One region of the Oceanobacillus longus genome, then DNA from elsewhere that is predicted to be linked to it. Evidence: a T-box and tRNA genes for the amino acid it is inferred to sense, from the RefSeq annotation. Region 1 holds a T-box; the other holds one or more tRNA genes.
What was found. A T-box is a leader RNA that pairs with one kind of tRNA and senses whether it is charged. The one in region 1 lies ahead of ileS (isoleucine--tRNA ligase), so its partner is inferred to be a tRNA-Ile.
Positions count from the first base shown of each region.

Region 2: it has a tRNA-Ile gene. The T-box ahead of ileS (isoleucine--tRNA ligase) is inferred to sense a tRNA for this amino acid. The anticodon was not compared.

Region 1 covers NZ_JBHSAO010000001.1:1,009,080-1,025,172, forward strand. Annotated here, with positions in the region: gene ACFOUV_RS05205 (dihydroorotate dehydrogenase electron transfer subunit) at 1-392, opposite strand, end outside; gene carB (carbamoyl-phosphate synthase large subunit) at 389-3,592, opposite strand; gene ACFOUV_RS05215 (carbamoyl phosphate synthase small subunit) at 3,585-4,685, opposite strand; gene ACFOUV_RS05220 (dihydroorotase) at 4,678-5,961, opposite strand; gene ACFOUV_RS05225 (aspartate carbamoyltransferase catalytic subunit) at 5,915-6,844, opposite strand; gene pyrR (bifunctional pyr operon transcriptional regulator/uracil phosphoribosyltransferase PyrR) at 6,992-7,534, opposite strand; gene ACFOUV_RS05235 (RluA family pseudouridine synthase) at 7,788-8,699, opposite strand; gene lspA (signal peptidase II) at 8,696-9,172, opposite strand; gene ileS (isoleucine--tRNA ligase) at 9,355-12,111, opposite strand; T-box leader at 12,262-12,478, opposite strand; gene ACFOUV_RS05250 (DivIVA domain-containing protein) at 12,541-13,044, opposite strand; gene ACFOUV_RS05255 (YlmH family RNA-binding protein) at 13,140-13,916, opposite strand; gene ACFOUV_RS05260 (YggT family protein) at 13,934-14,200, opposite strand; gene ACFOUV_RS05265 (cell division protein SepF) at 14,207-14,638, opposite strand; gene ACFOUV_RS05270 (YggS family pyridoxal phosphate-dependent enzyme) at 14,665-15,336, opposite strand; gene pgeF (peptidoglycan editing factor PgeF) at 15,364-16,093, opposite strand, start outside.
Region 2 covers NZ_JBHSAO010000001.1:583,367-599,459, forward strand. Annotated here, with positions in the region: gene rpoD (RNA polymerase sigma factor RpoD) at 1-301, shown strand, start outside; gene ACFOUV_RS02930 (hypothetical protein) at 408-959, shown strand; gene cccA (cytochrome c550) at 1,043-1,426, shown strand; gene ACFOUV_RS02940 (tRNA (adenine(22)-N(1))-methyltransferase) at 1,629-2,357, shown strand; gene ACFOUV_RS02945 (Nif3-like dinuclear metal center hexameric protein) at 2,335-3,453, shown strand; gene ACFOUV_RS02950 (DEAD/DEAH box helicase) at 3,481-4,791, shown strand; gene ACFOUV_RS02955 (deoxyribonuclease IV) at 4,831-5,724, shown strand; gene ACFOUV_RS02960 (DUF2624 domain-containing protein) at 5,762-6,046, opposite strand; gene ACFOUV_RS02965 (hypothetical protein) at 6,200-6,592, shown strand; gene ACFOUV_RS02970 (hypothetical protein) at 6,650-6,976, opposite strand; gene ACFOUV_RS02975 (NfeD family protein) at 7,045-7,677, shown strand; gene ACFOUV_RS02980 (Na/Pi cotransporter family protein) at 7,910-9,529, shown strand; tRNA gene ACFOUV_RS02985 (tRNA-Asn) at 9,993-10,067, shown strand; tRNA gene ACFOUV_RS02990 (tRNA-Met) at 10,071-10,147, shown strand; tRNA gene ACFOUV_RS02995 (tRNA-His) at 10,165-10,240, shown strand; tRNA gene ACFOUV_RS03000 (tRNA-Ile) at 10,259-10,335, shown strand; tRNA gene ACFOUV_RS03005 (tRNA-Ser) at 10,348-10,440, shown strand; tRNA gene ACFOUV_RS03010 (tRNA-Phe) at 10,643-10,715, shown strand; gene sodA (superoxide dismutase SodA) at 10,907-11,518, shown strand; gene ACFOUV_RS03020 (MFS transporter) at 11,614-12,888, shown strand; gene ACFOUV_RS03025 (peptidoglycan D,D-transpeptidase FtsI family protein) at 12,954-15,083, shown strand; gene phoU (phosphate signaling complex protein PhoU) at 15,233-15,886, shown strand; gene ACFOUV_RS03035 (hypothetical protein) at 15,926-16,093, opposite strand, start outside.

The DNA of each region.
Region 1 (16,093 bases):
GTATTTTTTTCTGCTAGTTTTTTTCCAAGATAATAGAGAGGAGGAACACCGATTCCTCCACCTATTAATAGAATTGTTGATTTTTGATTACCTTCTATCTGAAATCCATTGCCACTTGGACCTAGTACGTCAAATGACATACCAGGACTTAAAGTAGCAAGTTTAGCCGTACCTGCCCCTACAATTTTAAAGAGAATCGTTATTGTATTATTTTCGCTGTTTATATCTGCAATCGATATCGGTCTTCTTAGCGTATATCCTTCCACAGATACATGGAGGAATTGACCTGGAGTCGCTGTTTGACTAATATAGGGATTTTCTACAACCATTTCAATTGTATCCAGTGCTATTCTTTCAACAGCGTTTATGAGCATTATCTCTTTTCTCATCATTTAACAACAACCTTTTTTTGATCCATTGGTTTTGCACTGAAAGTTGTTGAATCAATCACATTCAGAATTGCATTCGCTGTATCCATGTTTGTTAAACAAGCAATTCCATGTTCCACTGCTTCTCTTCGAATTAAGAATCCGTCAGATCTCGGTTTTTTACCAGAATTAAGTGTATTAATAACAAATTGTACTTGAGCCTTTTCGATGATAGAGAGTACATTTGGTTCCGTCGCACCAATTTTTGCTACTTCAACAACTGGAATTCCTCCAGCATTTCGTACATATTCTGCAGTTCCTTTCGTTGCATAAAGCAGGAAACCAAGTTGATGGAAACGATCCGCAATCTCAAGCATCTCTTCTTTGTCTTTATCTGCCACAGTCAGAAGAACCCCACCTTCTTGTGGAACAGTCAGTCCTGCTGCAATTAAACCTTTATACAGTGCTTTTTCCAATGTTTTATCATAACCAATTGCTTCACCAGTTGATTTCATTTCCGGCCCTAGAATTGTATCCACACTGCGTAGTTTTTCAAAAGAAAACACCGGTATTTTAACGGATACCTGTTTTTGTTCAGGTAGGATTCCAGTTTCATAACCTAAGTCTTTCAGTTTAGTTCCTAAAATACATTTTGTTGCCAGATTTGCCATTGTAACGCCTGTTATTTTACTCAAGAAAGGAATCGTTCTGCTTGCTCGTGGGTTTACTTCCAGGACGTAAACATCTTCTCCACGAATAATAAATTGGATATTAATCAATCCTTTAACATGAAGCGCATTAGAAATCTTTTGGGCAGCATCCATACATTTTTCTTTTACTGCCGGACTGAGACGTTGTGGTGGATAAACGGCCATGGAATCCCCTGAATGGACGCCTGCACGTTCAATATGTTCCATAATCCCTGGTACAATTGTAGTTTTTCCATCACTGATTGCATCCACTTCCGCTTCAATTCCTGTTAGGTATTTGTCAATCAGGATAGGATGTTCAGGGTCGATATTATCTGATTTGGCAAGATATGTGTGTAATTCAGTATCGTCATACACAATTTCCATTCTGCTGCCACCTATTACATAGGAAGGTCTTACAAGAACCGGATAACCAATTGTATTGGCTACTTCAATTGCCTGATCCAACTTGCGTACCGCTTTTCCGTTTGGTCTCAAAAGATTCAATTCATCTAATAATATCTCAAATTTATCACGATCTTCAGCGCGGTCAATTGCTTCTAAATTTGTTCCTAAAATTTCTACTCCTCGGCGTTCCAAACCTGCTGCCAGATTGATTGCTGTCTGGCCACCAAACTGTACGATAACCCCTTCTGGCTTTTCCAATTCCACAACATGCATCACATCTTCCAATGTTAGTGGTTCAAAGTAGAGCTTACCGGAAATACTAAAGTCAGTGGATACCGTTTCGGGATTATTATTCATAATAATTGCTTCATAGCCCAGCTCTTTGATTGCCAGTACAGAATGAACCGTTGCATAATCAAACTCTATTCCTTGTCCGATCCGAATTGGGCCTGAACCAAGTACAAGAATCTTTTTACGGTCGGAAGCAATAGACTCATTTTCATCCTCATACGTACTGTAGAAATAAGGTGTTTCCGATTCAAATTCTGCTGCACATGTATCTACCATTTTGTAAACAGGTTTAATATCAAGGGACATCCGCTGGAAATAAACCTCGTCTAGTGTCGTATTCCAAATCCTAGCAATTTGTGCATCTGCAATACCTAATTTTTTTGCTTTTTCCAAAACTTGATCAGAAAATGGGTTTACTGCCAATTCTTGTTCGAACTGAATCATTCTTTCCAGTTTAACTAGGAAGAATGTATCTATTTTAGTAAGTTGGAAAATCTTTTCTACGGTAAATCCTCTACGGAAAGCTTCTGCTATGACAAAGATTCGTTCGTCATCAGCCTTTTTCAAACGTTTTTCCAGAATTTCCTCAGACACATCGATTAGTGACTTCAACCAAAGCTCTTCTGTACCAAGCTCAAGAGAACGGATACCTTTTAAAAGAGATTCTTCAAACGTACGACCAATCGCCATAATTTCACCAGTTGCCTTCATTTGTGTACCAAGTCTACGGTCACCAGTTGTAAATTTATCAAATGGGAATCTTGGGAATTTGGTTACCACATAATCCAATGAAGGCTCAAACAATGCATATGTTTTTCCCGTAATTGGATTTATAATTTCATCCAGCGTGTAGCCTACAGCAATTTTTGCAGCCACTTTTGCAATCGGATACCCTGTTGCTTTTGAGGCAAGTGCTGATGACCGACTGACCCGTGGATTTACCTCAATAATGAAATAATCAAAGCTGTTCGGATCAAGAGCAAGCTGAACATTACAGCCACCTTCTATTTCCAAGGAACGTATAATTTTCAACGAAGCATTTCGTAACATATGGTATTCCCTGTCACTTAATGTTTGGGATGGTGCCACTACTATCGAATCCCCAGTATGAATGCCGACTGGGTCCACATTTTCCATATTACAGACAACAATAGCCTGGTCATTTTTATCACGCATTACTTCATACTCAATTTCCTTAAATCCTGCGATATTTCTTTCAATCAGACATTGATGAACAGGGGACAATGCAAGCCCATTTTTTGTAACTTCTTTTAATTCCTGTTCACTGTAGCACATTCCCCCGCCAGTTCCACCAAGCGTATATGCAGGCCGTACAATAAGGGGATAGCCGATTTCTGCTGCAAAATCAAGTGCTTGATCAACTGTTGTGACAATACTGCTTTCAGGAACTGGCTCATTCAATTCCTGCATCAAATCTCTAAACTTCTCACGATCTTCCGCCTTTTGAATTGCTTCGAGTGTTGTACCTAGCAATTGAACATTGTATTTGGAAAGAATTCCTTTTTCTTCTAACGCAATTGCCAGATTCAAACCGGTTTGTCCCCCCAGCGTCGGCAATAATGCATCTGGTTGTTCTTTTCGAATGATTTTAGTTAGAAATTCTACATTTAAAGGCTCCATATAAACTTTATCTGCAACTGTGTTATCTGTCATGATTGTTGCAGGATTTGAATTGGCAAGAATGACGGTATAACCTTCTTCCATCAATGCCTGACATGCTTGTGTACCGGAATAATCGAATTCTGCTGCCTGGCCAATAACAATTGGGCCGGAACCAATAACTAAAATCTTCTGGATGTTTGTATTCTTAGGCATATGATTCCTCCTCATGCTTTACTTGATTGTTTTTAATCATTTTTAAAAAGTCATCAAACAGGTAATTTGTATCTTCTGGACCTGGGGAAGCTTCCGGGTGGTACTGTACAGAAAATGCCGGATACAGTTTATGTTGAATCCCTTCAACCGTATTATCATTCAATGCAATTTGGGTAAGTTCAAGTGCAGTATGATCAAGTGATGCTTCTCTTACCGCATAGCTGTGATTTTGTGATGTTAGATAGGACTTGGATTTTTTTAAGTCTTTAACCGGATGGTTTGCACCACGATGACCGAACTTCATCTTCTCTGTATCAGCTCCGCAAGCAAGTGCTAGTAGTTGATGACCTAAGCAAATACCGAAAATCGGAACTTTTCCTAAAACCTGCTTAATCATCTCAATTGCTTCGGGTACGTCCTTCGGATCCCCAGGACCATTTGTCAGCATAATTCCATCAGGCTTCAAACGCAAAATAGCTTCTGCACTATAATCATGTGGAACAACTGTTATATGACAATTTCTTTTTGTTAATTCGCGAAGAATACCATGTTTTGCACCAAAATCAACCATTACAATGCGCTGACCACGACCTGGAACGACGTAAGGCTTGATTGTAGACGTTCTTTTAACCTGGTCCGTTGGCAGAACAAGATTTCTAACCTCTTCTGCTAGCCCCTCGGCGGATGGTTCAAGATCGGTAATGATTGCTTTCATCGTTCCGTATTTTCGGATAATTTTTGTCAATTTTCTTGTATCAATCCCCTGAATGCCCGGAATATCATGCGCTTTTAAAAAGTGATCCAGGTTTTCCTCATTACGGAAATTGGAAGGTGCGTCACTTACTTCCTTCACAACAAAACCGTGAATAAACGGGGTAACAGTTTCAAAGTCGTCCCGGTTAATTCCATAGTTTCCAACAAGCGGGTAAGTCATCGTAACAATCTGTCCACAATAGGATGGATCAGATATAACTTCCTGATAGCCTGTCATACCTGTATTGAATACAACTTCTCCGCTTGTCACTCGCTCACTACCAAATCCTTCGCCAATAAATACTGTACCGTCCTCTAGAACCAATTGTCTTTTAGCCATGAATATCCTCCTTATAAACAATATTACCTTCTGCGATCGTTAAGACTGGTATTCCTTTAACCTTCCAGTCCTGAAATGGTGTATTCTTCCCTTTTGAATAAAAACTACTTTTATCTATAACGGATACTTTCTCAAGATCTACTACTGTAATATCTGCAATACTTCCTTCTTCCAGTGTTCCATAAGGAAGATTGAAAACTTGTGCAGGTTTATTTGTCATCCAAGCAACTAACTGTTGAAGCGTAATTTTTCCAGTTTCAACCAAATTTGTATAAAGAAGTGAGAAAGCTGTTTCAAGACCAACAATACCAAATGGTGCTTTCAGAAAACCTTGTGCTTTTTCATCTGCTGCATGTGGTGCATGGTCGGTTGCGATAAAATCAATCGTCCCATCCAACAATCCTTCCAGTAAAGCTTGTTGATCTTCTTTCGAGCGTAAAGGAGGATTCATTTTATAATCCGCATCATTTTCATGAATATCTTGTTCAGTCATCAATAAATGATGTGGTGTAACCTCTGCAGTGACTTTAATTCCAGCTCTTTTTGCATCGCGAATCACACGTACAGATTCCTTTGTGCTAACGTGACAAACGTGATAGTGACAGCCTGCTTTCTCAGCAAGCAGGACATCTCTGGCAATTTGAACCGATTCAGTTATGGAAGGGATTCCAGGCAGATTCAGTCTCTCGCTTACTTCCCCATCATGAACAACACCGCCATAAACGATTGAGTTGTCTTCACAATGAGCAACGATTGCAGTACCACATTCCGCAGCATCCTTCATAGCACGAAGCATTTGATCTGCTGTCTGAATCCCAACACCGTCATCCGTGAAGGCAAATGCGCCGATTTCGCTTAATTCTTTAATATTTGTTCGTTCTTCGCCCTTTAATCCTTTTGTGATTGCTGCATATGGAAGAACACGAACCAAAGCGTCCGTTTTTATTTTTTCTAAAATTGCTGTTAGAGATTCTTTACTGTCAGGAACTGGATTTGTGTTCGGCATCGCACAGACGGTTGTATATCCGCCTCGTGCTGCTGCTTCTGTACCAGTAATGATCGTCTCTTTATGCTCTCCACCTGGTTCACGGAGATGAATGTGGACATCAATAAAGCCTGGTAAAATGAGTTTTCCTTTAAGATCGATAATTTTGTCTGCTTCTTCTGATATTACAGTATCTAATTTATCGATTCGATTACCGTTTATTAAGATTTCACAGGCTTCCATTTCATTTGATGAAAGCAAGCGCTTTGCGTTTTTTAAAATTGTTTTCATTAGTGATAATCCCCCATTCATTTAATACATTCATCATAATCGCCATTCTCACAAAAACACCATTTTCCATTTGCTTAAAAATTCGTGATCGACCGCATTCAACCAAGTCAGTATCTATCTCAACACCTCGGTTAATCGGTGCAGGGTGCATAATAATTGCCTGTTCTTTCATCTTTCTTTCCCGTTCTTTTGTTAATCCATAGAGTTCAAGGTAATCCGAAGTTTCTGCTTTATGAAGATGCCTCTCATGCTGTATGCGGAGAAGCATGACAACATCACAGGTCTCTACTGCTTCATCTATTGAAATATAAGGAAAATCAAGTTCATCATCTTCAAATCCAGGGGCAGCACTTAAATATACAATCGCACCAAGCTTGCGAAGCGCAAAAGCATTGGAACGTGCCACCCGGCTATGTTTGATATCTCCGACAATCACGACCTTTAGTCCTTTAATACAGCCATATTCCTGATAGATAGTCAGCAAGTCCAACATGCATTGTGTTGGATGTTCCTCTTTCCCTGCACCTGCATTAATTATCGGAACCGAAACCCTATCGTCAAGCTCTTCAAACCAGCTGTCCGATTGATGTCGAACAATAAGGAGATCGGATCCAATGGATTCAAAAGTCTTTGCTGTGTCATAAAGAGACTCTCCTTTGATTACACTGGATGAATCGGAATGAAAATCAAGAATCTCCAAACCTAATTTCTTCTGTGCCACGACAAAGCTCATTTTCGTCCTTGTACTCGGTTCAAAAAATAAATTAGCTACAAATAATTGTTTATTTAATTTGACCTCATGAGTCCGATAGTTTTCTGCTGTTTCCAATATGGAGTAAATATCTTCTACAGTAAGCTGATTAACGGATATAAAATGTCTCAAAAGTCTTTCCTCCTTATAATGAATAACTTAATCTTTCCCATAAAAAAACTCTTTGCAGATGGCTGCAAAGAGTTATACGTGTAGTTACTACACGTTATCTTGGGCAACCTTTCAAACCTCTCTGGATTTGATTAAAAGTTGAATTATTTATTTTTCATAAATGGAAACTTGGTCACTATTATCAATTTCATTTAACTGAACAACAATAATTTCTTTATCTGATGTCGGGATATTTTTTCCTACATAATCAGCCCGGATCGGCAGCTCACGATGTCCTCGGTCAACCAATACTCCCAGTTGAATTTGGGATGGTCTTCCAATATCCATTACTGCGTCCATTGCTGCTCTAACTGTTCTTCCTGTAAATAATACATCATCTATGAGAATAACATTCTTTCCGGTTAGCTCAACATCGATGGTTGCTGAATTAATTTCAGGTTCGTTACTGATATTTACTTTTTTCAGATCATCACGGTACATCGTAATGTCAAGTTCACCAAATGGAACTTCTATTGCTTCAATTTGTTTTATTTTTTCTTGAATTCGTTTTGCTAGTGGTACACCTCTGGTTTTCACACCAATCAGAACAAGGTCTTCGCCGCCTTTATTTTTTTCCAATATTTCATGGGACATTCGTGTCAATGCTCTGTTCACGGCAGCTGTATCTAATATTTCCGTCTTCTTCTTCACTGAAACACACCTCAATTCTTAGAAAACTTGGCGTTCGCCAAGCCTTTAGGCGAATGCTCAAAGCCCGCACTTATGCAGTAAGAAAGTATTTATACTTTCTTAACTACCATATAAAAACCCTTTTCTCCTGATAGGAAAAAAGGGTTTGAGAATACATAATCATACTTTTACCGCTCCCTTTTCAGCCTCACAGGACTAATGTTTAAAGGTCATCTATTCATTTAGTTTATTATTACAAACTCCGCACGAGATGTCAATACATTTTTCTAATCGTTTCAAGCACTTCCTGAAACACCACTGGAGCATCTATTTCAAATTCAAGCCATTCTTCTGTTCTCGGATGTACAAACGCAAGCGATTTCGCATGTAATGCCTGTCCGTCTGCATCGAGTGTTTTTCTCTGGCCATATTTAGGGTCACCAACTAATGGAAATCCAATGTAACGCATATGAACACGAATCTGGTGGGTACGTCCGGTTTCCAACTGGCATTCCACATGGGTAAAGTCAGGAAAATGTTTGAGTACTTTAAAATGGGTAATAGCAGGTTTTCCATTATCCACAATTCCCATTTTTTGCCTGTCTTTCGGATCTCTTCCGATAGGTGCATCAATCATTCCTGTTTCATGCGTAATTTCTCCGTGCACAATAGCCTCATATTTACGCTTTATTTCTTTATTGGAAAGCTGTTCCGACAAATGGACATGTGTATGGTCATTTTTGGCAACAACGAGTAGTCCGCTTGTATCTTTATCGATTCGATGTACAATCCCTGGTCTTTCAACTCCATTTATTCCGGACAAATCCTTACAATGATAAAGCAGTGCATTCACAAGGGTTCCATTCTGATGTCCCGCAGAAGGATGAACAACCATTCCTTTTGGCTTGTTAACAACGAGTAGATCACTATCCTCATAAACAATAGATAAAGGAATATCCTCTGCTTTAATATCCAATGGCTCTACTTCCGGTATAGACCATGTGATTTCATCACCTGTTTGACATTTGTGGTTTGCTTTCGCAGGCTCGCCATTCACTAAAACATGATTCTTACTGATCCATGTTTGAATTTGAGAACGGGAGCGCTCCGGATTAATTTCAGCCAGAACCTTATCTAATCTTGTTTTATTTTGTTCCTCTGTTACATTATGTTTAAAATAGGTCATTTTTTCGGCTTTTCCTTTCTTTGTTTCATTTCATCGATTATAGTAGCAATAATCACTAATATGACACCAATTGTTAAAGCTGAATCGGCCACATTAAAGATTGGAAAATCATAATTAAAAATGATGAAATCTGCAAAATCAACGACTTCTTTACGAAATATGCGATCAATAAAGTTTCCGATTGCACCGCCAAGTATTAAGCTCAATCCAATTGCAAGAAGTTTATCGTGTTTTGCATAACTTTGCATGTAATAAATAATTCCAATCACAACGATGACAGTAACAATATAAAAGAATATCATCTGCCCCTCTAAAATACCCCAGGCAGCACCAGAATTACGATGTGATGTAAGATAAAAAAAGTTCTCAATCACAGTTATTTGTTCACCGATCTCCATGGATTTAACGACAATCCATTTTGTCAGCTGGTCAATACCAATGATGATGAGTGCGAAGACATAATACCAGTGCATGCGATTTCCCCCGATTTCCATTTCTATGTCCCTATAATCTTATACTTTAACTACTTTGTTTTCAAGAGCAAACACAAGTAGACCGATCACTGGAACGGATAAGCAAAAAACTAGACAACTGCAAGCTTAAGAAACATAAAATATCCCTCTATGAAGAGGGATATTTTATCAGTTATCTGCAATTAAGCTGTATAGTGTTCTTTAACTACAGTAGCACAACGTGTACATAATTCCGGATGGTCATGATTTCCTCCAACTGTTTCGGAAGCAACCCAGCATCGTTCACATTTTTCACCAGGATGTTTCTCCACCAATACATTTACAAATTTATATTCTTTTGCATCGGAATTGCTTTCACTTATAACAGCATCCGATACAATTAGAAATTGATGTAAATGTTCCATGGATGATAAAACTTCTTTCGTCTCTTTATCTTTTGGAACAATGGTAATTTTTGCTTCAAGTGATTTCCCGATGACTTTTTCACTTCTTGCTTCTTCTAAAGCTTTTAGGATATCATCGCGAACTTCCATAAAGTGATTCCATTTCGTTTCCAGATTTTCAATTCCAGCAATATTACGCGCTTCTGGAATATCTGTCAATTGGACACTTTCCTCTTCTACACCAGGGATATACTCCCAAACCTCGTCCATGGTATGTGGAATGATTGGAGTCAATAATTTAACCAGTGTTGTCAGGATTTCATAATAACCTGTTTGAATACTGCGACGACGTTTGTTGTCAGCAGCTTCGATATATAAAACATCTTTTGCAAAGTCCAAATAGAATGAACTCAAATCAACCGCACAGAAATTATGGATTTGGTGGAAAGTTGGTGAAAACTCATACTTCTCATAGTTTTCACGTACATCTGATACCAATTGCTGTAATCGGTGAAGCATATAGCGGTCCACTTCTTCCAATTCCTGATCAGGTATCGTATCAGTTGCTGGATTGAAGTCAGCCAAATTAGCCAATAAGAAACGGAACGTATTTCTTATTTTACGATATGCTTCAGAAGTCTGTTTTAAAATGTCATCTGAAATACGCACGTCGGCTTGATAATCCACACTTGCAACCCACAAACGCAATATATCTGATCCGAGCTGTTTTTGTACTTTTGAAGGAAGGATGACGTTCCCAAGTGATTTACTCATCTTTCTGCCATTACCATCTAATACGAAACCATGGCTAATAATCGTTTTATATGGCGATTTACCTGTCACAGCTACACTTGTTGACAAGGAAGAGTTAAACCATCCTCTATACTGGTCACTTCCTTCCAGATAGATATCGGCAGGTCTTCTATGATCTTTTCGATTCTCAAGAACTCCTTCATGAGAAGAACCGGAATCAAACCAAACATCCATGATATCTGTCTCTTTGGTGAATGTACCGTTTGGACTGTGTTCGGATGTGAATCCTTCCGGTAGTAATTCTTTTGCTTCTTTTTCAAACCAGATATTTGACCCATGCTCTCTAAACAAATTGGATACATGGTCAACCGTTTCATTTGTAATAATTGGAGTACCATTTTCTCCGTAGAATACCGGAATCGGAACACCCCATGCACGTTGACGGGAAATACACCAGTCTTCACGATCTCGGACCATATTATATAATCTTGTTTCTCCCCAATTCGGATACCAATTCACTTCTTTGATTTCATCCAGAATTTCTTGACGGAAATCTTTAATGGAGGCAAACCATTGTGCTGTTGCACGGAAAATTGTCGGTTTCTTCGTACGCCAGTCATGTGGGTAGGAGTGCGTAATGAAGCTCAATTTCAATAATGCACCGACTTCTTCCAATTTATCAGTAATTACTTTATTTGCTTTATCATAAAATAACCCCTCAAAACCAGGTGCTTCTTGTGTAAATACCCCTTTATCATCTACAGGACAGAATGCATCAATGCCATAGCTTCTTGATACATAGAAATCGTCTTCTCCATGTCCTGGTGCTGTATGAACACAGCCAGTACCAGCATCTGTTGTGACATGATCACCAAGCATAACTAGTGAGTCACGATCGTAGAATGGATGTTTTGCAACAACACGATCAGCTTCTTGGCCTTTAAAGCTTTTGACTACATTTACGTTTTTCCAGCCTAGTTCTTCTGATACAGCCTCAAGTAATGCATGTGCCACAACAAATTTTTCCCCATTTACTTCTGCCACAACATATTCAAGATCAGGATGCAGGCTGATTCCAAGATTTGCTGGAATCGTCCATGGCGTTGTTGTCCAGATGATAATTTTCTCACCACCATCAAATACATCTTTACCATCTGTAACTTCAAAAGCAACGTAGATAGAAGCAGAACGCTTATCCTGGTATTCAATCTCAGCTTCTGCAAGGGCAGATTCAGAAGATGGAGACCAATAAACAGGTTTCAATCCTTTATAGATATATCCTTTTTTTGCCATTTCACCAAATACTTTAATCTGTGCTGCTTCATAATCTTTTGTTAACGTAATGTATGGATTATCCCAATCACCACGGACACCCAGTTGTCTAAACTGAGTACGTTGGCTGTTCACTTGCCCAAGTGCGTATTCAGCACAAAGTTTTCGGAACTCTGCTACGCTCATCTCTTTGCGTTTTACTTTTTTGTTTTTTGTTAATGCTGTTTCGATTGGTAAACCATGTGTATCCCATCCAGGTACATAGGGTGCATGATAACCAGTCATTGATTTATAACGAACAATAAAATCTTTTAAGACTTTATTAAGCGCGTGACCGATATGAAGATCTCCGTTTGCATAAGGAGGGCCATCGTGCAATACAAATGATGGTCTCCCTTTCGTACGTTCCAAACTCTTTTCATAAATATTTATTTCGTCCCAATGTTCCTGTCTCTTCGGTTCTTTATTTGGTAAATTTCCTCGCATTGGAAATTCTGTTTTTGGCATGAGCAATGTGTCTTTATAATCCATCTGTGTGCTTCCTCCTTTAAATATACCTCATTAAACTTGTCAATATGTCTATAGTCAATTCCACTCCATACGTCGCTAACATGGTGCTTGCTCTATTGTATCGGCTAGCTCCAACACCAACTTTGGTATACAAAAAAGCCTTCTTATCCCAAAAGGGACGAGAAGACTCGCGGTACCACCCTTATAAATTTAAAATAATCCTTTTAAATTCACTCGAAATCCATAACGGGGATAACCGCCCACTATTACTTAATTCATAATGGATACTCAAGAGTGATTTTCTAAAAGCGTACTGGCCGGGCTTACACCATTTCCCGGCTCGCTGAACAGCAAGAAACTTTTATACTTTCTCTATCAATGTATTTGTTATTTAAATAATGACCTTATCTGTATATGAATTATATGTAAAATTCCAGTAAACGTCAAGGTCTATGATTCGTTGTCAACTAGCTCAAGCTCTTCACCAATCTCTGATTCAAATAAATCTTCCCAATCATCGGTACCCAGCATCTCAAGCTGAGCCTGCACAAGCATTCTTAATCTTGTACGGAAAACCTTCGCTTGTTTCTTAAGTTCTTCTGTATCCATTGAAATACGACGAGATTTACTCAATGCTTCGTTAATAATTCGATCAGCATTTTTCTCTGCTTCTTTTATAATCAACTTTGATTCCTTCGTTGCATTTCCTCTAACTTCTTCGGCTGTCTCCTGTGCAACAAGAATTGACTTATTCAAAGTCTCTTCAATATTTGTGAAATGACCCAGTCTTTCTGTTAACTGAGTAACTTTCTCAGTGAGCTCTTTATTTTCTCTTATAACTAATTCATAATCTTTAATAACCTGATCCAAAAATTCATTTACTTCGTCTTCATCATAACCGCGAAAGCCTCTCGTAAATTCTTTATTATGAATATCAAGTGGTGTTAATGGCACAACGGCCACCTCCTTAAGGAATTTATGTAGTTAAAATATGATTTAATCATTAATATTTAACTAATTCGACAAAAAAACGGTAAATCCTTCAATGATCATTTTAATATTGCAATCGTTATTCTAACTTTATCTTTTTTCGACAATCCCTTAATTTCAGTAAGCTTACTTCTTCCTTTGCCGCGTAAGGAGATTAAATCACCTTCCTGCAGCTGAAATTTACTGTCCTCGACAACTTTATAATTCACCTTAACTTGAAGTTTTTGAATAAAAGAAGCCGCATCTTTTCTGGAAACGTGATAGATTTCCTTTAATACTGCATCAAGTCTTAACGAAGAAACTGTCTTTTCCGATTCCACCCATTTCTCATTTTCTTGTTTCAAATACGCTAGAGGTTTCTCTTCGAACGTTACATTCGCATTCTTAATGGATGTTAAATTCATTGTAATATAAGAAGCTATTTCTTCAGCCAGGACAATTTGAATGATACCATCACCAACCACTATATCACCAAGCTTTTTCCTTTTGACTCCTAGTGACATGAAAGCTCCCATTACATCCCTATGTTCAAGTGTAATAAATTTGTGTTGATAAGTTGCCTCCAAGAGAGTCAACTGAAACAAATGATCAGACATTTCTTCATAAAATGGTGCAATCACAATACGCTTTCTTTCAGCTTCGGTTCCACCACCGTTTTTATACAGCTTTAATTCTTCATTGTTAGAACCGATTAGCATTTCAACGATCTGTTGCTCTCTTGGATCAAGAAAGTCCGTTAACTTAACTTGAAATGTTAGTTCTACTTGTTCTTTCCAGGATAAAACTTGATCTATAAATGGCTGTTCTTCTTTTCTAAAGTGCTGATATATATCCATATTAAATCATGCTTCCTTTAAAATAAAAACATCCGGAAAAATTCACCAAGTCCCGCTCGAGCCAATTGTAAAACAAGAATTCCAACGATTGGCGATAAATCAATCATACCAAGTGGTGGAATAAATTTGCGGAATTGTTCCAGGTAAGGTTCACATATTTTTGTTAAGAACTGACCAAATGATGATTCACGAGCTCCTGGAAACCATGACATAAAAATGTAAACGATAAGTGCATAGCCATAGAACACTAATGCATAATGCAATATTGTATATAATTCAACCATTTAATGCTACCATCCTTTTTCAAATTCATTCTGCTCTGTATATGCTTCCGATATCGTTCCGGATACTTCCACATTATCAGGTGTACATAAAAATGTTTCTGAACCAAGTTTTTGAATATCTCCATTTACGGCATACACGGTTCCACTTAAAAAATCTACGATGCGTTTTGCCTGTTGATGCTCCACTCGTTGAAGATTAATCACTACCGCACGTCTATTTACGATATTATCGGCTATTTCCTGAGCTTCATTATAGTTTCGTGGTTCACACAAAACCACCTTGGATGACGACTGTTGTACGCTTTTCAGGCTAACAATATTTTGTGACTTTTGATTTGCATTTTTCTCGTTTTCTTGTACGTTTTCTTCATCAACATATTCATACTCATATTCGTCATCCATGGTGAAATAATTTTTTAACTTATTTTTTATGCTCATTTGCTCACCTCTTTAATTAATATCTATCAGCTGCCTACGAGTTTGGAACCGATTCGGATATGGGTTGCACCCTCTTCAATAGCAATCTCATAATCATTACTCATTCCCATTGACAAGTATTCACATGGCGCATGACTAAATTTCTTCTCTTTAATACGATCCCTTAGTTCTGCCAGACTTCTGAACACTTTCCTAATTCGATCTGGATCATCAATATGCGGAGCCATCGTCATTAAACCTATCACATGGATGTGATGATACTTTTCTAGTTTTTCAATGAAAGGGAGTACTTCTTCCGGCTCAATGCCATGCTTTGATTCTTCTCCGCTTACATTTATCTGTACAAAACAATCCATTGGTGCAGCCGTCCGTTTATTTATTTCCTTAGCAAGAGACATTCTGTCCAACGAATGAAGAACGTTTATTTTGTCGATAACATCTTTTACTTTTCTCGACTGAAGAGTCCCTATGAAATGCCATTTTGCTTGATTTCCAAAATGGTTGTACTTTTCAAGGAAACCTTCGTTACGATTTTCACCAAGATTCTCTATCCCTGAATCGATTGCTTCCTTGGTTCGCTCTATTGTAACATATTTTGTAACTCCAATTACTGTAATATCTTCCGGCTTACGCCCGCTTCTTTCACAAGCATGTCCAATATTCTCCTGAATAGTTTTTAGATTTCCTGCCACTTCCATAAATCTTTTAATTCCTCCATTAAATTATCATATTAAGAATCCAAGGAATCCTAACATTCTCCCTGTTTTGCCAAAATCTCTTCTATGTGAAAAGAATAAGTTCTCATCACGATAAGTGCAATATTTTGTTACCTCTATATTATGACTGATTACACCAGATTGTAAAAGGATTTCTACATTTAATTGTTTTAAATCCAATAAAAAGTGATTATTATGCAATGGAGTAACTGTTTTTTCCCTGTTTTCTTTACTGATGGAAGAAATAACATGACCATCCACTTCATAATACTCCTTTGAAATGGATGGACCGATTGCAACAAGAAGGTTTTCAGGTTGTGCTCCCATTTCCTTAAATGCCTCCACCATTTTCTCTGCGATCCGACCCACAGTACCTTTCCATCCAGCGTGGGCAATTCCTATAGATTGAGTCACCGGATCAAAGAAATATAACGGAACACAATCTGCAAAAAATGCTGTGCAAAGAAGTCCCTTATTTTTTGTAATTATTCCATCTGTTCCCTTAATTGAGCTATCATAAGAAATAGATCCTTTACCTTTATCAGCTACTGTTATACTTTTAACAGAAGTACCGTGTACCTGTTCTCCAGATACCCAGTTTTCAACAGGTATACTCAATTTATCAGCCAACCTTCTTCTGTTTGCCAATACATCGTTGTGCCGATCTGGTATATGGAGTCCTAAATTGAAAGTGTGATAAGGTTCTCTGCTTACTCCTCCATTTCTAGTTGTGAAACCA
Region 2 (16,093 bases), 430 kb from region 1:
AGAAGATGATTCCCATCTCGGAGATTTTATCGAGGACCAGGAAGCTGTTTCACCATCTGACCATGCAGCTTATGAATTGCTGAAAGAACAGCTCGAAGATGTATTGGACACTCTCACAGATCGGGAAGAAAATGTATTACGTCTTCGTTTCGGATTAGATGATGGACGAACAAGAACGCTTGAAGAAGTCGGTAAAGTTTTTGGGGTTACAAGAGAACGTATCCGTCAAATTGAAGCAAAGGCACTTCGTAAACTTAGACATCCGAGCCGAAGCAAACGTCTGAAAGACTTTTTGGACTGATAGGTAGTCATTGTTCACGTGCTATGTGAATAATGACTTTCCTTATACATGTATGTTTTTTAGAGCAGCAAAATAAAGCATCCTTCCTGTATTGGGGTGAAAAAACATGGCGGAAGAACGAACCGCTATTATTGTTAAGGAAATTAGGTACTGGAAAGAACATCGACTGCTTCCTGAAAGATATTGTGATTATCTATTGGCCCTATATACGAATGGGCAGGAACTATCAGATAAAGCTGATGATGATGTACGGAGTACGTGGACTCCTATCATCATCCATTTTATTTTATTGCACTCCATGATACCGTTTTCATTTCTTGTAGTTTATTTTACTGAATTTCTTCCAATTTTGCAACTTAGTATATTAACTCTTTTTTGTATATACTCTATTTTGCTTTATGTATACTTTCACGGCAATGGTAATAAATATGTTCAATTTCCTTTATTTGTGTCATTATTACTAGTGCTCTTACTAACTTTGTCAATCAGCAATTTTTTAGCATCAAATAGCTTTATTAACTTAGTCATCATTCTGGTAAATTTTATACTATGGTTATTCCTAAGTATTGTAAAGAATATCAAAATATTACAGATGGTCAGTATTTTATCGATTGTATTCGCAATCGGTTATATTATTTTTAAAACTTTCACAGCTTAATCCTTTAAAAATCATCAAAATTCGAGTAAACTATATATAGTCTTTTATAGATTTATTATGGGGATACATAAGGAGGAAACAAAATGAGAAAAAATGCAGTAGTACCATACGCAATTATTGCGATTCTAGGGGTACTAACAGTAGTAATTATTTCCGTTGTCGGATTGAATCAGCGAGCAGATATTCAACAAGCTGAAGAAGGCGGCGGTGAACAAACAGAAGAAACACAAGAAGGTGAAACAGCTGGTGGAGATGCAGATGCAGTATATCAGGCTAACTGTTCTGCTTGTCATGGAGCAGATCTATCCGGTGGAGCCGGTCCTGACTTAACTGCAGTTGGTTCCAAATATTCAGCAGATGAAATTGCAGAAATTATTCAAAACGGTGTTGGAGCAATGCCAGCACAATCACAGGTTGCTGGAGAAGAACTCTCAGCTCTTTCAGATTGGCTTAGTGAAAAACAATAATCTTAATAAGTAATAGGTGAAGTAAAGATTAAGCTTTCTGCGAAAACAGAAAGCTTTTCTTTATTAGCAGCTAGCAAACCAGTATGCTCTACAAAGACGCCGTCTATTATGAATGGGATTATAAAAAATTAACTGCATAAGTGCATCTAAGGCTATCGTCCAATGACTTGGCGAATGCCAAGTTTTCTAAAAGGAGAACATTATGAATAACAATATAAAACTTTCAAACCGATTATTAACAGCGGTCTCGTACCTACCGAATGGAGCTAATTTTGCAGATATTGGTTCGGATCATGCCTATTTACCATGTTATGTTTGTCTCTCTGACCCAACAGCAAAAGCGATTGCTGGTGAAGTTAACAAAGGTCCATATGAAAGTGCGAAAGCTACGATTCATAAATATCATTTAGATGAGCGAGTAGAAGTCAGACTCGGTGATGGATTGGAAGTTTTACAGGACAATGAGGTAAACCAAATTGTTATAGCAGGTATGGGAGGCTCTTTAATTAAAACTATTTTGGAAAATGGGAAATCTAAATTATCAAGGGTAGAGCGAATTATTGCACAACCGAATGTAGATGCTAGAAATGTTAGAAGATGGTTTTATGAGAATGATTATATATTGACGCATGAGGCTATATTGGATGAAAACGACCATATATATGAAGTTCTTGTTGCAAATAAAGTGTCTGATAGCAACCCATATTCCAAAGAATTTATGGAAAAGGAATTATTGTTCGGTCCGTTCTTATTGAAAAAAAAATCAACTGTATTTAAGGAGAAATGGACGCTCGAACATCAGAAGTTGGACAGAGTCATAGCGCAAATGAGAAATGCCAGTAAACCAGATTATGCTAAAATTGAACTTTTTGAAAAAGAATTAGCTTGGATGGAGGAGGTAGTAAAGGATGAAAAGCAGCATCCTGAATAACTCAGATATTTTTCGTATAATGGAGAATTGGGCTCCTAAACATTTGGCATATGAGTGGGATAACGTAGGCCTACAAATCGGTTCTTATAATAAACCAGTTAGAAAGATAATGGTTACTCTTGATGTCACAGAATCGGTAGTAGATGAAGCGATTGAAAAGGATGTGCATCTTATAATCGCACATCATCCTTTATTGTTTAAATCGTTGAAACAGGTTAATATAGATACTGCCCAGGGGAAAATTATTCAAAAACTGCTAATTAATGGAATTACAGTTTATGCAGCACATACCAACCTGGATGCTGCAGATGGTGGTGTGAATGATATGCTCTGTGATCTATTAGGGCTAGATTCAAGAGAAATTCTATTGGAGTCAACGCAAGAGAAGTTATTTAAAATTGTGGTGTATGTCCCTGAGTCTCATGTAGATGAAGTAAGTGTATCCCTGAGTGAAAGTGGTGCTGGACATATCGGAAATTACAGTCACTGTACATTTCAGTCTAAAGGCCAAGGAACTTTCAAACCGCTTCAAGGAACAAATCCCTTTATTGGAACCGAAAATGAAATCGAAATAGTGAATGAAGTTAAACTGGAAACAATCGTTCAACAGTCCAATCTTCAGAACGTTATTAATCATTTAATTGATGCCCATCCTTATGAAGAAGTCGCCTACGATATCTATCCACTTGAAAATGAAGGAAAACAATATGGAATTGGTCGAATTGGAACACTGAATAAACCAATGGAACTTAAGTCATTGTGTGAACATGTGAAAGATGTTTTGGACGTCCCAGCACTTCGCGTGACTGGTAATCTCAATAAGAAAGTAAAGAGAATCGCAGTACTGGGTGGAAGTGGGGAAAAATATATCCATACTGCCAATCGTAAAGGTGCAGATGTCTATATTACAGGGGATATGTCATTCCATATTGCTCAGGAAGCAGAACAGTTAGGACTTTCCGTTATCGATCCTGGGCATTATATTGAGAAAGTGATGAAGAAGGCTACTAAAAAATATTTAGATCAGAAGCTAAAACAGAATAAAGTTGAAATATTAATATCCAATTCGAATACAGAACCATTTACATTTATGTAATCGAAAAACAAAAGGAGTATTCCCTATATGAAAAATAATTTTGATCACTTCGCTTTTCATCCCATACTGCAAGACATCATTGGCAGTCTGGGGTTTAAACAACCAACAGAAATACAAGAAAAAGTTATCCCTGCTATATTAAAAGGTCAGAGTGTGATTGGCCAATCCCGTACAGGTTCAGGTAAAACACATGCCTATCTATTACCGTTGTTTAACCAAATAGACACCAAAAAACAGGAAGTACAATTTGTAATCACTGCCCCAACAAGAGAATTGGCAACACAGATACATGATGAAGTTAGGAAAATGATTCACTATGCAGAAAAAGATGGTACATGGATAGCCAAACTTCTCGTTGGTGGTACAGATAAACAGAAAATGGCAGACAAATTAAAAACACCTCCACATATCATTGTTGGTACGCCAGGAAGAATTCTTGATTTAGTTAAAGACAATGCTTTATCTATTTATTCCGCTTCTTCTTTTGTAATTGATGAAGCGGACCTGATGCTGGATCTTGGCTTTATTAATGACGTAGATCAACTGCTAGTGAGATCTAAAAAAGATATACAATTAATGGTATTTTCAGCTACCATTCCGCAACGACTGCAGCATTTCTTTAAGAAATACTTGGAAAATCCTTTGTATGTACAAATTGATGAGCATTTTTCTCCTGAAACGATGGAGCATCGATTAATTGCACGTAAACATCGAACTGAAGCAGATATTATCATGGATATCTCAAAGGTAATTCAACCATACTTAGCTATTATCTTTACAAATGGAAAAAAACAAGCAAATGAACTGGCAGCGTCTCTCCAGGATCGCGGATTGGATGCGGGTTTAATTCATGGTGGCCTTACCCCTAGAGAGCGTAAACGTGTCCTTAAAGAGATTCAAAGTCTTCGCTATCAATATGTAGTAGCTACTGATCTGGCAGCAAGGGGAATCGATATTAAAGGTGTCAGCCATGTAATCAATGCCCAAATTCCAAAAGAAGAAGAATTTTATATTCATCGTGTAGGCAGAACTGCCAGAGCTGGTATGGAAGGAACCGCCATCAGCCTATATGAAGAATCAGATCTTAATTTGGTTAATAAGCTTGAACAAAAAGGTTTAACTTTTTCCTATGTTGAAGTAAAAAATGGGGAATGGAAAGAGGCCAAACCATGGAATGAACGTCAATTGCGTACCAAGACGACCACAAATGTAGAAAAAGAAGCATGGAATAAGGTGCATAAAACAAATAAAGTTAAACCAGGGTACAAGAAAAAAATGAAAAGACAGCAGGAATCCATTAAAAGGCAATTGAATAAGAAATCTAAATATAAAAAATAGAGATGAAATGATTAAGTAGTACAGGGAGAGGTGTAGTAATTGTTAAAATTAGGATCTCATGTATCAATGAGTGGAAAGAAAATGTTACTTGGTTCTAGTGAGGAGGCCACTTCTTACGGGGCCAATACATTTATGATTTATACAGGGGCACCACAAAATACGAGAAGAAAACCAATAGAAGAATTGAATATAATGAAAGGTCATGAACATATGGGATTAAATGGTCTTTCGGATATTATTGTTCATGCACCTTACATTATTAATATTGGTAATTCAGTTAAACCAGAAACATTCGAATTGGGTGTGAACTTTTTAAGGAATGAAATCGATCGTACAGAAGCACTAGGAGCAAAACAAATTGTCCTTCATCCCGGAGCCCATGTTGGAGAAGGTGCCGAAACAGGAATCAAAAAAATTATTGAAGGATTGAATGAAGTACTTGAAAAAGACAGTAACGTGCAAATCGCTCTTGAAACAATGGCTGGTAAAGGTTCAGAAGTAGGTCGCACGTTTGAAGAATTAGCAAGAATCTTTGATGGTGTGACACATAATGAGAATTTATCAGTTTGTATGGATACATGCCATATTCATGATGCAGGATATGACATTATCCATGATTTTGATGGTGTCTTAAATGAATTCGATAAAATTATCGGCGTGGATCGAATAAAAGTAATTCATGTGAATGACAGTAAAAATGAACGTGCTGCACATAAAGACCGCCATGAGAATATTGGCTTTGGTTATATTGGATTTAAAGCACTCCATTATGTCGTTCATCATCCTCAACTCCAGGACTTACCTAAAATACTGGAAACGCCATATGTAGGAACCGATAAGAAGAATAAAAAAGCACCATATAAATTGGAAATCGACATGCTTAAAGACGGGAATTTTGTTGAGGACCTTAAAGAAAAAATTATGGGAGCATAAATAAAAGAGGAATAACAACTAATTGTTATTCCTCTTTTTAGTCAAACAAATGCTGTAATCCATAAGAACGAATGATTTCATCGAATAACTTTTGTGCTTGTTTCGCAGTTTCTTTATCGGTAATCACAGCTAGTTGTTGAAACATTACATCACGAGATGCTTCATCGAATGGATCTGGGGAATTTTTTCTTAAGTACTCCGTTATTAGACGTGCTTGTTTCTCAGATATTTTAAATCCATATTGCTTGCTGTAGTGCAATAATTCCTCCGTACGAATGTTCTTCAACTTATTTTTCACCATTTCTTTAATAAACATTGACATATCCGATTCTCCTTTTTTATATACGTAGTATTCTATGCTGAGCTTTTAAAAAACGTAACCACATTCGCACATTCCAAAATATAACATCAGTATTAGACGAATCTTTCCATAAACTATAGATGCACCTCATCAATGCATAAGGAGGTAATAATTATGGACGAATTCCAAAGTGGACGGAACAAAGATGTACAGGTCCCTCCAAAACATGGAGAAAATCACGGAGAAACCGTTAAAAATCAAGATTTTGTAGGTATAGAGCCCGATAGTTCAAGAAATGAGGAATATGCAGCAGAGATAACTGCAGACGATTATGAACAGAAGCGAGAGGAAGGTATCGGAACGGATGATGGTGTAATGATGTATGGATGGATTGCCATCGCGCTTTCAGCTATTTCTTTCTTTATGTGGCCTATTGTTCTCGGCGCTGCAGGAATCATTGTCGGATTTGTATCGAGAAGTAAAGGTGCAGATACGTTAGGAAACATAGCAATCGCTGCTGGTGCAATTTCCATTTTAATTACAATGTTTATATTACCATTTGTTTAAGTTTCACAAGAGAGGCTGATTGATACAGCCTCTCTTTTTATGCGTATTTCTAAACTGTTATGGATCGTACACTGGAAAATAATAAACGGTATAAGGCTGCAGTTTGTATGGATCAGTGGTCGGGTTTAGTTCTTCAAAATGCTGCAATATTTGTTGAAGATCCATTTGTGCCAAACTTTCCTGATTGATTGTCTCAGTAATAGACAGAACAGTATCTCCAGGGAAAACTTTAACATGTGCAATAGAATACGCATGATTGAAAATGATATTTTCTTTATTATTAATAAACGTTGTGGGAGGAGGCTTGGTATTTATATCTTGAAAAATACTGATTAAAAGCAATATAATGAATATATATAAAGAAAACCTTTTAAAAGTATACATATGTTTCTCCTTTTTGGATGAAACCATTTACATGTTCATACGTATTACACATGAAGGGAGGAAAATAAATGGATATTTTTTTTGAATTACAATGGATCGGTTTCATCATTACATTTTTTGGTACGTTATTTTTAATTGGTGAAGTGCTTGTTAACATGCGAGGTTTCTTTGGATTACTGGGTATAGGATTTATAACGGTATATTTTGCAGCCTATGTGCAGAGTGGATCTTTCATTCTTATGCTTATTATATATTTTGTAGGATTATTACTTATTATCATTGATGGTAAAGTTGTTAATGATGGCACACTTGCCACCCTGGGTCTAGCTAGTATGCTAACTGCAGTGGCTCTGGCTGCCCCTGACTTCACTTCCGGACTCTATGCAGTATTGGGGGTTCTTCTTGGTAGTGGCGCGTCCTTTTTCTTTTTAAAAGTTTTTAAGAAGCGAGAGATGTGGACGAAGCTTGCGCTTAAGGATCAATTAACCAAAGAGGCAGGATATAACTCCATGAATATGGATTACGAGTTGTTATTAGGTCAGGAAGGCGTTACCTTGAATGATCTTCGGCCAGTTGGAACAATAAAAATTAACAATAAAGATTACAGTGCCGTATCGGATGGGCAGTGGGTAGAAAAAGGGAGTAAAGTAAAGGTAGTTCAAGTTGATGGTACGAAAGTATTGGTTGAAAAAATTTCATAAAACGTTCACAAAAAGACAATTCACTTCATAATGAATTGTCTTTTTTATTTGCTTGTTATCGATATACTGAATGAAATATTGCTTATATGGGTAGTTAATAAATATAGGTAAAAAAAGAATTGTAAATTTAATGTAAACTTTTGTGAAAATCCTTTACAAGTGATTCATAAATCATTAATAATGGACAAGGTGTGAAACGACATATTTCAACATTACTGAAGGGCGGATTTAAATGGATGTACAAGCATTGATTTTTGAATTCATTGGCGGTTTAGGTATTTTCCTCATCGGTATTAAATACATGGGGGACGGTTTACAAAAAATAGCAGGTGACCGTTTAAGAGAGGTTTTAGATAAATTTACAAGTAACCCTTTTATGGGTGTATTGGCTGGTATTGTTGTAACGATACTTCTTCAGACCAGTACAGGTACAACGGTATTAACAATCGGGTTGGTTAATGCAGGATTTATGACATTTAGACAAGCAATCGGTGTCATTATGGGTGCTAACATAGGTACGACTGTTACAGCATTTATTATTGGTATTGATATCGGTGCCTACGCGTTACCTATAGTTGCACTAGGAAGCTTCCTGATCTTTTTCTTTAAAAATCCAAAAGTTGGTAATGTGGGACAAACTGTATTCGGTTTTGGGGCATTGTTCTTCGGTCTCGAATTAATGAGCAGTGGAATGTCACCATTACGTAGTTTAGAAGCATTTCATGATTTAACCGTAAGTATGAGTTCAAATCCAATATTAGGTGTGGTTGTTGGTACGATCTTCACTTTAATCGTTCAAAGTTCAAGTGCAACCATCGGTGTTCTACAATCCCTTTATGGACAAGGGGCAATTGAGCTAAATGCTGCACTTCCGGTATTGTTTGGTGACAATATTGGTACAACTATTACGGCAGTTCTTGCATCACTTGGTGCATCCGTAGCGGCTAAAAGGGCGGCTGCAACCCATGTTGTTTTCAACGTGGTAGGTACGACGTTCGTGCTCTTGTTGTTAGGCGTATTTACACAGCTGGTCGTTTTCTGGCAAACTCAATTTAATTTGAATGAAGAAATGACAATTGCTTTTGCACACGGTAGCTTCAATATTCTTAACACAATCATCCAATTTCCGTTTATAGGAGCATTGGCTTGGTTAGTTACTAAACTGATTCCAGGAGAAGATACACTTATAGAATATAAACCAAAACATTTGGATCCTATATTCATTCAACAATCGTCCACATTGGCGCTGGATCAAGCGAAGGCAGAAGTAATCCGTATGGGTGAATATGCACACAAAGGTTTAGAAGAGTCTCATCTCTATGTAACAACACAAAGTCCAAAACATTCTGAAATGGCAATTCAAATTGAAGGTGCAATCAATAATCTTGATCGTAAAATTACAGAGTATCTAGTGGATATATCGGCAGGTTCACTCACAGAAGTTGAAAGTGCGAAACACACATCATTAATGGATACAGTAAGAGATATTGAACGTATTGGAGATCATTTTGAAAACGTGATTGAATTAATTGATTACAAAATCTCAAACAAAGTAGTATTAACTGAGGGAGCGATGGAAGACCTCAACAATATGTTTGATTTGACCATTATAACGGTCAAACAAGCAGTAAGTGCCCTGGAAAATATGGACCGAGAAGCAGCACTTGAAGTGGTTCAGAAAGAGGATCAAATTGATAAAATGGAACGCAAATTCCGTAAAAAACATATTATTCGTATGAATGAGGGCCTATGTAGTGGTTCTGCTGGTATTGTATTCGTTGATATTATCAGTAATCTCGAACGTGTTGGAGACCATGCTGTTAATATTGCAGAAGGAGTATTGGATGAATAAATAGAATCTAAAAGAGAGAGGGGGGTATCACCAACCTCTCCTTTTTTTACTAGGTAAGAAAGTATAAACTTTTTCTCAGCAAATAATTCTCCCATATAAACGGCCGCGTCCAGCTCCAACGCCCAGGGACTAGCGAGACTTCCTTCACCTCCGTACCATAAGTCAACATCGACTCCCTCCGGTCGCCGTTTTTCCTTTATCTTCTACGCCTCAGTCCAGTCCGTAGTCCCTAAACGGGCGCTTGCGCTTTTGTTCCTAAACAGATAAAAATCAACAAAATTAGACATTTTTCATTCTCTACCTTGAAATTACATAAATAACATGCTATTATAAATATCGCAGTCTTGAAATAGGTACTACATAAAAAGTTTTGCGAAGACGCAAAAAAATGGTTGACAGAATTACGTAGACATGATAAATTAAATATCGTTGTTATTAATGGTTAACAAAAAATTACTATTATTCCACAGTAGCTCAGTGGTAGAGCTATCGGCTGTTAACCGATCGGTCGTAGGTTCGAATCCTACCTGTGGAGCCAATTGGCGGTGTAGCTCAGCTGGCGAGAGCGTACGGTTCATACCCGTGAGGTCGGGGGTTCGATCCCCTCCGCCGCTACCAATTTAAATAACAATATGGCGATCGTGGTGAAGTGGTTAACACACCGGATTGTGGTTCCGGCATGCGTGGGTTCGATCCCCACCGGTCGCCCCATTTATTAAAAATTAAAGAGGACCCTTAGCTCAGTTGGTTAGAGCTATCGGCTCATAACCGATCGGTCGTAGGTTCGAGTCCTACAGGGTCCACCATATAAAAACTCGGGAGGTATACCCAAGTCCGGCTGAAGGGATCGGTCTTGAAAACCGACAGGCGGGTCAAACCGCGCGGGGGTTCGAATCCCTCTACCTCCTCCATTTTTATTTACAAGTAACACAATACGGCTTGGTAGCTCAGTCGGTAGAGCAAAACCGTAAGCTTCTTGAATAACATCATTGTAGGTTTTGCGAGGAGTGCAACATCACCGTAAATCTTGCAACACGACGAGCAGAATGCTTCCAGAATTTGCTTCGAAATCTTATCAAGAACAGAAAATATATTCAGATTATTATTTTATACGGCTTGGTAGCTCAGTCGGTAGAGCAGAGGACTGAAAATCCTTGTGTCGGCGGTTCGATTCCGTCCCGAGCCACTTTTTAAAACAGGCAGCCAGCTTGTTTTTTCTTTTTGGTAAAAATAGTATTTTTTTATATAATTATGTCTTCTGAAACTTTAAATAATACAAAGCATAAGATTTGCAAGTATACGAAAGCTCTGATAACCTTCTATATAAAGGGATTATAATTCCTTTATATCATTTTTATTTGAGGAGGAAGTTTAATTATGGCAAAATTTGAATTACCAGAATTACCGTATGCATATGATGCATTAGAACCAGCAATCGACAAAGAAACGATGAACATCCACCATACGAAGCATCACAACACGTATGTTACCAAATTAAATGATGCATTAGAAGGTCAGTCAGATCTTCAAAATAAATCCGTAGAAGAGCTAATCAGTAACTTGGATGCTGTACCTGAAAGTGCACGTACAGCAGTTCGCAACAATGGTGGTGGACATGCAAACCATAGTCTTTTCTGGAAACTATTATCACCAAATGGTGGCGGTGAACCTTCTGGTGAATTAGCTGACAAAATTACGGAAAAATTTGGTAGTTTTGACAAATTCAAAGAAGAATTTGGAACAGCAGCTACTGGACGTTTTGGCTCAGGTTGGGCATGGTTAGTAGTTAATAATGGAGAGCTAGAAGTAACAAGCACCCCGAACCAGGATTCACCACTAACGGATGGCAAAACTCCTTTATTGGGTCTTGATGTATGGGAGCATGCGTATTACCTTAAATATCAAAATAAGCGTCCTGATTATATTTCAGCATTCTGGAATGTTGTTAACTGGGATGAAGTTACTAAAAACTACAACGAAGCAAAATAAAAGGGTCATTAAACACGCGGATAATTTTCCGCGTGTTTTTTTGTATATAAGTTACTCCTTCGCTTACACTATTAGAGATGCAAAGGAGTCTTCTTATGATAAAAAATGGAATGAATTTTTTTCGGGAAAAAATGGATCGTAATAGAGATTTATTCATCTTGTTGCTGATAGGAGGTTTATATTCTGCAGGGATTTTCCTATCAAATACATTTGTTAATATTTATCTTTGGAAGCAGTCAGGGGATTTTCTTACAATCGCATTTTATAATCTGGCAATCGCTTTATTTCAGACGCTTACCTTTGTTTTAGCGGGGCGATTGGCTAAAAAATGGGATCGTATTATTGTTTTACGATTAGGCGTATTTTTTCTGTCCCTATTTTTTTTAAGTGTACTTATAATTGGAGAAAATGCAGCAACTTATAACTTTATGCTTGGGAGTCTGCTTGGGATAGGGTATGGGTTTTATTGGCTAGCATTTAATGTGTTAACATTTGAAATTACAGAGCCGGATACAAGAGACTTTTTTAATGGTTTCCTGGGTATATTACAATCTTTAGGCGGTATGACAGGACCTCTATTTGCTGGGTTAATTATTGCTCGGATGACAGATAATGTCGGTTATACTGTTATATTCGCAATATCATTCTTTTTATTTGCATGTGCAGTTGGTACCAGTTTCTTATTAAAACGCCGTGGTGCTGAAGGAGTTTTTCACTTCAAAAGAATTATGGATGAACGAAATCGTAATAAAAACTGGAAGAGAATACTTCATGCACATTTTTTTCAGGGGTTACGAGAAGGTATATTTGCATTCGTTATTTCCATCTGGGTTTTCCTAGTAACTAAGAGTGAACTAGCACTTGGTACGTTTAATATGTTTCTCTCTGGATTATCTGTAATTTTTTATATGGTTGCAACGAAGTTCATAAAACCGGCAATGCGTAAAAAAGCAATCCTTTTTGGTGCGTTGCTTCTATACTTTTCTATTTTTATTATACTGTTTGAAATAAATTATTTTTTATTGATGGTTTATGCAGTAGTTATTGGTATCGCATATCCTGTGATAAACGTCCCATATGTTTCGCTAACCTTTGATGTAATCGGGAAGGCCTGGAAAGCAGGCGAAATGCGTGTAGAATATATTGTTGTCAGAGAGTTATTTTTAAATTGTGGACGAATTATCTCCATTTTAATATTTCTTGTAGGTGTTTATTTCTATGAAGCAGAAGATATCATACCAATTTTACTAGCAGTTTTAGGAGCTGGTCATATTGTAATTTACTTTTTTGTGCGAAATATCTTTTTAGGAAGTTCGAAAAAGAAAGAAGTTATGCTAAAGGATCAATTATCTGACGAAAAAAACCGATGAATATGGTAAAATCATTATTGTAGTTTATACAATAGAAATTTACTTATCGCATTGGGGGAGAACAAATGAAAAATAAGAAAAAAAAGAAAGCACAACTTCCCTTTCGGATCAATATATTGTTCTTTGTTGTATTTTTATTGTTTTCCGTTTTAATTCTTCAACTTGGAGTCGTTCAGATTCTTAATGGAGAGGATTTCCAAGATGAGATTGAACGAACTAATCTGGATACAACCAAAATCCCGGTACCACGGGGCAAAATATATGATCGATATGGGAATGTCATTGTCGATAATAATGCAGTATATTCGATTACCTATACCCCACCAAAAGGAGTACAGGCGGAAGACAGACTAGAAGTCGCTGAAAAACTGGCGGAATATATTGCCATGGACGATGAGGATACGCTAGAACGAATTACGGAAAGAAACAAGAAAGAATACTGGTATTTACTAAACAAGGAGGAAGCTGATGGCAGACTTTCAGAGGTAGAAACAGAAGGAATGAACAATGCAGAAGTTTATAATAAAACACTTGATTTAATTACGGAGGAAGAGATCAGTGATTTCAGTAAACAGGAGCTAGAAGTAATTGCCATAAAGAAAGAACTGGATAAAGCATATTCTCTAACACCTCAAGTTGTAAAAAATGAAAATGTGACAACCGAAGAATATGCGGTGGTCGCAGAACATTTAGATGAAATGCCTGGTATAAATGCAACAACTGACTGGAATAGGGAATATCCCTTTGGAACAACGCTAACCAGTTTACTCGGCAATATTTCCTCACAAGACCAGGGGCTTCCTGCTGAAAAGGAAGAATCTTACCTAAGTAAAGGTTACAGCAGAAATGATCGAGTTGGAACTAGTGGTCTAGAACTACAATATGAAGATCTTCTCCGAGGAAGGAAAGAGCAAATACAATACACAACAACGAAAAGCGGGACTGTAATCGATTCAGAAACAATTGTGGAAGGGGAACGAGGGAAAGACCTTGTTCTGACTATTGATATGGAGTTTCAGGAAGAAGTTGATAAGATTGTTGAGGAAGAGCTGAAAGCGGCCAAGAGTCAATATCCTTATGAAAATCAATATTTGACTGATGCCTTGGCTGTAGTCATGAATCCGAATACAGGAGAACTTTTAGCAGTTTCCGGAAGTCATTATAATAAAGATACAAATAAATACGAGGATGGGGGCTTTCGGGCACTTTCTGATGCACACACTCCTGGATCTGTCGTAAAGGGCGCAACCGTTCTTGCAGGACTTGACTCTGGTGTTATTTCACCTGGGGAAGTAATCTATGATAGACCAATTAAAATTTATGAAACACCACTAATGCGGTCTTATTCCACTAATATAGGCTCAGTAAACGATATTACAGCATTGCAAAAATCATCCAATGTTTATATGTACTATATTTCTTTACGTATGATGGGTGAAAACCGTTATCCATTTCCTACGAATGAAAGTGTTAACCGAACAAATCCAAACGCTTTTCAAACTTTAAGAAACTATTTTAATCAATTTGGATTAGGAGTTTCTACCGGGATTGACTATCCGCATGAATCAACGGGATATCAAGGGAATGGTAATAGTCCAGGGAATATGATGAACCATGGTATTGGCCAGTATGATCAATATACAGTTGTGCAGCTTGCACAGTATGTTTCAACTATCGCGAATGATGGCTATCGGGTAAGACCTCACTTTCTAAAGGAAGTTCGAGAACCACTTGCATCACAAGATGAACTAGGCCCCGTTTACAAATCAGTAAATGCGGATGTCATGAATAAAGTTACGATGGATGATAGCTATATTGATCGAGTTCAAGAAGGTTTCCGCCAAGTTTTCCAACAAGGTGGAACGGCTTATAGGCATTATAATGATGCAAATTATACCGTTGCAGGAAAAACGGGAACAGCCGAAGTTACAATATTTGATGATGGGGAAGAACTGGCAGATACTTTAAGCCATAATTTAGTTGGTTATGCGCCATACGAAGATCCTGAAATCGCTTTTGCCATTATTGTGCCGACTACCGGAGAAAACATAAATAATATTTCAAACCATAAGATAGGAAGAAAAATCTTAGATACGTACTTTGAAATGAAAAAAGAAAGAGCGCAAGCAAGTCCTGATGAAGAAAATGAAGCAGATGAACAAGAAGATACAGATACAGAAGACGAGGAAGAATAAGTTTTATCTAAAAGACTACCATCCCAAAACAAAAGGATTGGTAGTTTTTTGATTTGATAAGTATAAATTACATTAAATTTACTATTTCTTAATATAAGTTAGCTATAATAATAGGTAAACATAAAATAAAGTAAGTTGGGGGTATATAAATGACAACACGTAATCAGTTTCAAAATGAACTCGATGTATTAAATGAAGATATTATTGAATTGGCCAATGCCACTGGTCGGGCTTTGGATGAGTCGATTGATTCCCTATTCAATCAAGATGTGGAGCTTGCTAAACACGTCATAGAGAATGATAAAAAAATAGACCGAAAAGAACTGGAAATCAATGATAAAACTATTTTGCTAATTGCTAAACAGCAACCAGTTGCAACCGATTTGAGAAGGGTAATTACGGCATTAAAGATTCTTACTGATATTGAGCGGATGGGTGATAACGCTAAAAATATAGCTAATTCCACGATTCATTTAGGAAAGAATTCCTCTACCATCCCATCTGATCTTAGGCAAATGCATCAAATGACAAAGGATATGCTATTTTCTGCAACACAGGCATTTAAATATGAAGATATTTCAGTTGCTAGAAAATTAGCTGCTATGGATGATGAAGTAGATAAATTATATAAAACCATTGTTAGTGAATTACTTGGAGAAACAGCGACCCATCCGGATAAAATCCAGTATGTGATGCAAATTGCGTTTTGCGCAAGGTATCTTGAACGATTTGCAGACCATATAACGAATATAGGAGAGAGTATTCTGTACCTAGTGAAGGGTGAAAATTTTAATTTAAACTAATTAGTAAGGCAGCAAGGGAAAGTCCCTTGCTGCCTTTTTTTAATTGGATATTTTTTCAGCGATTTGATAAAAGCTCATATCGCTGGATAGATCATAGGAGCCAATTTGTACTTTAAGACTATAATCATGTTCATCTAAATAACTGTTAAATTCCGAAGCATTTTCGATAATTTGATACTCTGCGAGAAGAGAGCTGATATCCGAAGA